Regions from separate parts of the Mangrovibacillus cuniculi genome, predicted to be linked through region 2. Evidence: riboswitches for the same ligand, from Rfam matches in the RefSeq annotation. Region 2 holds a riboswitch; each other region holds the start of a gene.
What was found. Region 2 has a riboswitch for S-adenosylmethionine ahead of G8O30_RS03770 (2,3-diketo-5-methylthiopentyl-1-phosphate enolase). Riboswitches for the same ligand answer to the same signal wherever they lie in the genome.
Positions count from the first base shown of each region.

Region 1: linked by a shared signal. The riboswitch ahead of G8O30_RS10825 (methionine ABC transporter ATP-binding protein) and the one ahead of G8O30_RS03770 (2,3-diketo-5-methylthiopentyl-1-phosphate enolase) in region 2 are both predicted to bind S-adenosylmethionine.
Region 3: linked by a shared signal. The riboswitch ahead of metK (methionine adenosyltransferase) and the one ahead of G8O30_RS03770 (2,3-diketo-5-methylthiopentyl-1-phosphate enolase) in region 2 are both predicted to bind S-adenosylmethionine.

Region 1 is NZ_CP049742.1:2,090,779-2,093,049, forward strand. Features, by position in the region: gene G8O30_RS10820 (methionine ABC transporter permease) at 1-106, opposite strand, end outside; gene G8O30_RS10825 (methionine ABC transporter ATP-binding protein) at 96-1,127, opposite strand; SAM riboswitch class I at 1,462-1,568, opposite strand; gene G8O30_RS10830 (hypothetical protein) at 1,647-1,937, opposite strand; gene G8O30_RS10835 (thioredoxin family protein) at 2,041-2,271, opposite strand, start outside.
Region 2 is NZ_CP049742.1:737,234-739,504, forward strand. Features, by position in the region: gene G8O30_RS03765 (pyridoxal phosphate-dependent aminotransferase) at 1-957, shown strand, start outside; SAM riboswitch class I at 1,021-1,122, shown strand; gene G8O30_RS03770 (2,3-diketo-5-methylthiopentyl-1-phosphate enolase) at 1,290-2,271, shown strand, end outside.
Region 3 is NZ_CP049742.1:1,977,546-1,979,816, reverse strand. Features, by position in the region: gene pckA (phosphoenolpyruvate carboxykinase (ATP)) at 1-471, opposite strand, end outside; SAM riboswitch class I at 666-809, shown strand; gene metK (methionine adenosyltransferase) at 1,047-2,249, shown strand.

The DNA of each region.
Region 1 (2,271 bases), 1.4 Mb from region 2:
CTAAAATAAACGTTATTACTACTGACATTCCAGTCATATATAAAGTTTCTAATGTAGCTTCCCATAGTTTCTCTACATCTACATTTGGAAACATATTAGTTAACATCTGACATCACCTCCACTTGAACACCTTTCTCTTGAAGGTAAGTCAACGCTTCATTCAATACAGAATTCACTCCACTTACATGTAAGAACAACTCTCCGAAAGCGCCATTTTTCGTTTGAGAAACATTTCCTTGAACAATGTTAGCTGTCACATCAAATTGTCGAATGAAATCTGTTAATACAGGTTGCTCTACAATGGAACGTTTAAAAGTAAGCTTCCAGATATGTCCTTCTGGATATTTTTCTTTTAGATGAGTAAAAGTTTCAAGTGAATCATCTTCTACATCGACTACCTGTCTAACAAAACGTTTCGTAACTTCTTTTTGAGGATTTTCAAACACATCGATAACATCACCTAGTTCTGCTACCTTCCCATTTTCCATTACCGCTACTCTGTGACAGATTTTTTTAATAACATGCATTTCATGTGTAATTAACACAACGGTTAACCCTAACTGTTGGTTAATGTTTAATAACAAGTCTAAGATAGAATCCGTTGTTTCCGGGTCAAGCGCCGACGTTGCTTCATCACAAAGCAGCACTTTAGGGTTGTTGGCTAAAGCCCTTGCAATTCCAACACGTTGCTTCTGTCCTCCACTCAATTGAGAAGGATAAGATCTCCCTCTTCCACCTAGTCCGACCAATTCAATTAGTTCCTGTACACGCTTATCTCTCTGTGACTTTGGAACCCCAGCAATTTCAAGAGGAAATGCAATGTTTTCTTCTACTGTTCTCGACCAAAGTAGGTTGAAATGTTGAAAAATCATACCTATCTCTTGTCTTGCTTCTCGTAGCTTAGTCCCTTTTATCGTATTTATTAATTTATCTGAAACAGAAATAGTTCCTTCTGTAGGTTTTTCTAGTCCATTTAACATACGTAGTAATGTACTTTTCCCAGCTCCAGAGTATCCAATAATCCCAAAAATCTCTCCACTCTGAATAGATAAATCTACGTTATCTACTGCAAGTAACTCACCATTCTTCGTGTTAAATCTCTTCGTTACCTTTTTAATTTCAATCACGTTGTCTCACCTTCTTTTTCATTCTGCATGTTTATTTACTATTACCCAACTTACGTTAATAAATTTGAATAAGAAATGTGTATCTATATAACTACTTCTCCTATCACTTGTATTAATCAACGCTTTAACCGTGCATTTAATTAAAGTGTGTAGGGTCTGCTAAAGACCAGTTAGATCATATAGCCAACCCAAAGTTATTGCTTTATCCATTTCAAAGGATACTCATCTAAGTGCCGACCACATCACGTGGTCAACGATGAGTTGTTACAGGTCACGTAACAAACAAAAATGCCTTCCTACAATGAGTAGGAAGGCATAAATATATAAGCCATTCCTCTCATCTACCAAAGCATAAGCTTTGTGTGAATTGGCACCATTTTAACAGTTGTTAACGGTTGCCGGGTTTCATCGGGCACGTCCCTCCACCTCTCTTGATAAGAGAAAAACTATTAAGTTAAATTTAAGTACGATTGTGAGTATATCATCCTATTCTTTTTCATGTCAACGAATTTATTTTTCTTATAATCTAGTTAACCATAAAAAAGATTCTATCACTAGAAATTGTCGATATTTCCCTTCAAAAGATAAAGAAGATCTGCTAAGTAGTGTGTTTCCAGAAAGAACATCTGATATTTCATGATCCGTTCCTTGAAAGACGCAGTCTGCATCTCCTTTATATTCTCTTTCTGAAACGACTTCTTTGCCTAATGTTATAAATAGTTGTTTACTTTCAGAACGGAACAAAACGTTTATGGGTGAATTAGGTAGCACCCATTTACCTCTAATACTGGATTTCCATCTCTCCATCATTTCCTCACTCCGCTATTCAATGTTTATGGGAGTAATTCCATTTCATTCCTCAAAGTTCCTCTGTAAACATTTCGACAAAATAAATTATTTCCCGAGAAATGTGTCATAATTTCTCACGATTTAGCTTTTCAAGTAAGTCAGGTACGGAACGAAAAGCATAAATTTTGTCGATAGGGTATCCGTCTTCGAAAATAATAAGACAAGGTACACTCTCTACCTCGTATCTATTAGCTAATAGAGGGACAAAATTCAAATCGCTTTTTCCAATAATGAAGTCGGGAGTAAGTTCTTTTGCTACTTCTAGCATTTTGGAAGCAACCTGACAAGTACCACA
Region 2 (2,271 bases):
ATAAAAGAGTTTAAAAAAGCGTGTGCTACGTTTTATGAACGAGAGTATGGAGTTAAAGTTGACTCAGAAAAAGAGATAGCTATTTTATTTGGAGGAAAAGCTGGCCTTGTTGAACTACCACTTTGTTTAACCGAACCAGGGGACGGTATATTGGTACCAGATCCAGGGTATCCGGATTACTGGTCTGGTGTGTCTTTAGCAAATGCTGAAATGATCCCTATGCCATTGATAGAGGAAAATAATTTTCTCCCTAACTATGATTCTATTTCTGTAAGTGACCTAGAGAGAAGTAAATTATTATTTATCAATTATCCAAATAACCCAACTGGAGCGACGGCGACTAAAGAGTTTTTTGACGAAACAGTTGCATTGGCAAAAAAACATAAGATTGCTGTCATTCATGATTTTGCCTATGGTGCGATTGGTTTTGAAGGGAAGAAGCCTAAAAGTTTTCTTTCTGTAGATGGTGCAAAAGAAGTTGGAGTAGAAGTTTATACTTTATCCAAAACATACAATATGGCTGGATGGAGAGTTGGCTTTATGATTGGCAACCCATCCATCATTGAAGCTGTCGAACTTTTACAGGACCATTTATACGTAAGCTTATTTGGAGCTGTTCAGGAAGCGGCAATAACCGCATTACTAGAAGACCAATCGTGTGTAACGGAATTAGTAGATACGTATGAAAGCAGACGAAACGTTCTAGTTGGTGGGCTAAATGAAATAGGGTGGGAAGTAGAAGCTCCAGCAGGTTCTTTCTTTGCTTGGTTGAAGGTTCCTGACAATTTTACCTCAGTAGAATTTTCTCAAAAATTGTTGCGTGAAGCACATGTTGTTGTAGCTCCAGGAATAGGTTTTGGAGAATATGGTGAAGGGTATGTTCGGGTTGGATTACTTGCTAACGAGGACAGGTTAAGGGAAGCAGTGGAAAGAATTAAAAGGTTAGATATATTCTGAAAAAATAATTGACAGAATCTTCGTTGTTTGTAATAATGCAACCAACAATAAAAATTTATAGAAATCTTATCAAGAGTAGGTGGAGGGACTAGCCCAATGAAGCCCGGCAACCGACCGTTTTTACGGCACGGTGCTAATTCTTGCAGCAACGCTGGGAGATAAGAGAAAGAAACCTTCTCTATCTTTGCGATGAGAAGGTTTTTTTGTTACGTGACATGTAACAACTCATCGCCCGCCACGTGATGTGGCCCGTACTTAGATGAGTATCCTTATTACAAATAATTTTTTTAACTAACTATGAACCATAACTAATCACATCCAGAGGTGAAAGCATGAGTTACATTCAAGCAACATATAAATTTCCCACAAAAGTTGGGGGAACCGAAAGAAAAGCAGAAGGAATCGCACTAGGAATGACGGTAGGTTCTTGGACGGACCTTACAGAAATGGACCAACAACAGCTGTTACGACACAAAGGTAGAGTTGTATCAGTGACAGAAGTAGAAGAAGATAGCAATTTATTTGGAATAGCTATTATAGAATATCCTACCGTGAATTTTTCACCAGATTTACCAGCAATCCTAACAACCATCTTTGGAAAGCTATCACTTGATGGTCAAATTAGATTACAAAACATTTCTTTCTCAAGTGGTCTTGCTGAACAATTTCCAGGTCCAAGATATGGTGTAAAGGGTATTCGTGACATTCTAGGTGTATATGATCGTCCACTTTTAATGAGTATCTTTAAAGGTGTTATTGGTAGAAATCAAGCTTACTTAAACCAACAATTAGAAGCACAATGCTATGGTGGTATGGATTTGGTAAAGGAAGATGAGATTCTCTTTGAAAATGAATTAACTCCCTTTGTCACTAGAATTAAAGAAGGTAATAGAATTACTAAAAAGGCTTATGAAGAGACTGGACACCGAACTTTGTATGCTGTGAATTTAACCGGCAGATCAACAGATTTACTTAACAAAGCAAGATGGGCTAATGAAGCCGGTGCAGATGTGTTGTTATTTAACGTTCATGCGTATGGACTAGATTTGCTGCAAGCTATCCGTGAAGACGAAGAAGTGCATTTGCCGATTATGGCACATCCTGCGGTAGCAGGAGCTATGAGTGGTTCTTCTACTCATGGAATAGATTATTCTATTTCGCTCGGTACATTCATTCGTGCTGCGGGTGCAGATTTTTCATTATTCCCATCTCCATATGGTTCGGTAGCTTTACCGTTTCAAGATGTACAAAACATTGTGTCTAAATTATCAGAAGAAAATGTCTGGAAGCCTACCTTTGCTGTTCCATCGGCGG
Region 3 (2,271 bases), 1.2 Mb from region 2:
AAAACCGCAAGCATTGATAACAGTTATTGGCTCTAATGCAGCATCTGGTGCTACTTCGTTGATAAATAGCTGATGAGAGAAAAGACTATGCCAAGCTTTTTCTGTTACAACGGAAATAGGACTTTGATAACTTACATGTGCGCCAGCAGCGCCATTAAAATGGTATAAATATGGTTTAGCATCTAAGTAAGTAAGAACATCGTTATAAAGTCGTTCAAATTTGTCTTCCGTTATGGGTTGATTTACCTTTCCCCAATCAACCGTTTTTTCGGAGAGTTTGTCTACAACGATAAACTTGTCTTCTGGTGAACGCCCAGTATACTCACCAGTTAAAGCTCTCACGGCACCTGTGCTTGTAAGAGTAGCTTCTCCGTTTTGTAAACAATGTTCTACTAAGTCTGCTACAGGCAATGAATGGTAGGTAGACTTCTTATTTAATAAGGAATTTAACGAAGCAAATGTAGATACCATATTTTATACTCAACCTTTCCGTTTTCAGTATTCTTAAATAGTATAACACAATTATATGATTAGTGTATACTATTTGTTCATGCTTTTTCTGATTTTAAAGTTCAAAACATTAAGCCTTTAATTGGTTCTAGTTCTTTCTTTAAAACTATTGACATCAAAAAGGTAAAAAGATATGATTTAGCATTGAACGGATACTCTTATCCTGAGTTGGTGGAGGGGCAGGCCCTATGAAACCCAGCAACCTGTTTCATACAACAGAATTATTTGTATAAAACAAAGGTGCTTAACCTGGCAAGGCTTGTGCAGAAGAACATCTTCGGCCCCTTGAACGATAAGAGTGAAAGGCTTCGGTAACCACCTTTCTCTCATGATAGAAGGGTTTTTTTTGTTACGGGATATAGCTCATGATTATCGAGTTTCCTTATATATGTAGCAAAGGTTTGCCAAAGTCCGGTAGTCGAATCAATTACAGATGCGTATATAGTTATTGCATCTTTCCCCATACTACTGAAGGACATGAGTACCGTGATTATTAACGTTTCCACACCTGGAAGCGAACTTTAGGAGGAAACCCCATGACAAAGAAACGTCACTTATTCACGTCTGAGTCAGTAACAGAAGGACATCCTGATAAAATCTGTGATCAAATCTCTGACTCAATTCTAGATGCTATCTTAGCGAAAGATGCTAACGCTCGTGTAGCATGTGAGACATCTGTAACAACTGGTTTAGTACTTGTATCTGGAGAGATTACAACTTCTACTTATGTTGATATTCCTAAAATTGTACGTGAAACAATTAAAGAAATTGGTTACACACGTGCGAAATATGGTTTCGATGCAGAAACTTGTGCAGTTTTAACTTCTATCGATGAGCAATCTGCTGACATCGCGATGGGTGTTGACCAAGCTTTAGAATCTCGTGAAGGACAAATGTCTGACGAAGAAATTGAAGCAATTGGAGCTGGAGACCAAGGGTTAATGTTTGGTTATGCTTGTAACGAAACAAAAGAGCTTATGCCTTTACCAATCTCTTTAGCGCACAAACTTGCTCGTCGCTTAACAGAAGTTCGTAAAGAGGATATTCTTCCTTACTTACGTCCAGATGGTAAAACACAAGTAACGGTTGAATATGATGAGAACAACAATCCTGTTCGTATTGATACAATCGTTATCTCAACTCAACATCATCCAGAAGTTACGCTTGATCAAATTCAACGTAACCTAAAGGAATTCGTTATTGAGCCAGTGGTACCTACTGAGCTAATTGATGAACAAACAAAATACTTCATTAACCCAACAGGTCGCTTCGTAATCGGTGGACCTCAAGGGGATGCTGGTCTAACAGGACGTAAAATCATCGTTGATACGTACGGTGGATATGCTCGTCACGGTGGTGGAGCATTCTCTGGTAAGGACGCAACGAAAGTTGACCGTTCTGCTGCATATGCTGCTCGTTATGTTGCGAAAAATATCGTTGCCGCTGGTCTTGCTGACAAATGTGAAGTTCAACTTGCATACGCAATTGGAGTAGCTCAACCAGTTTCTATCTCTATTGATACATTCGGTACTGGTACTGCTGATGAAGAGACACTAATTGATGCAGTTCGTGAGCACTTCGACCTTCGTCCAGCTGGAATCATCAAAATGTTAGACCTACGTCGTCCTATCTACAAGCAAACTGCTGCTTACGGACACTTTGGACGTAATGATCTGAACCTTCCTTGGGAGCGTACAGACAAAGCTGCATTAATTAAAGCATCTGTTGCAAACGCATAATGGAAAAGACACCCTTTGAGGT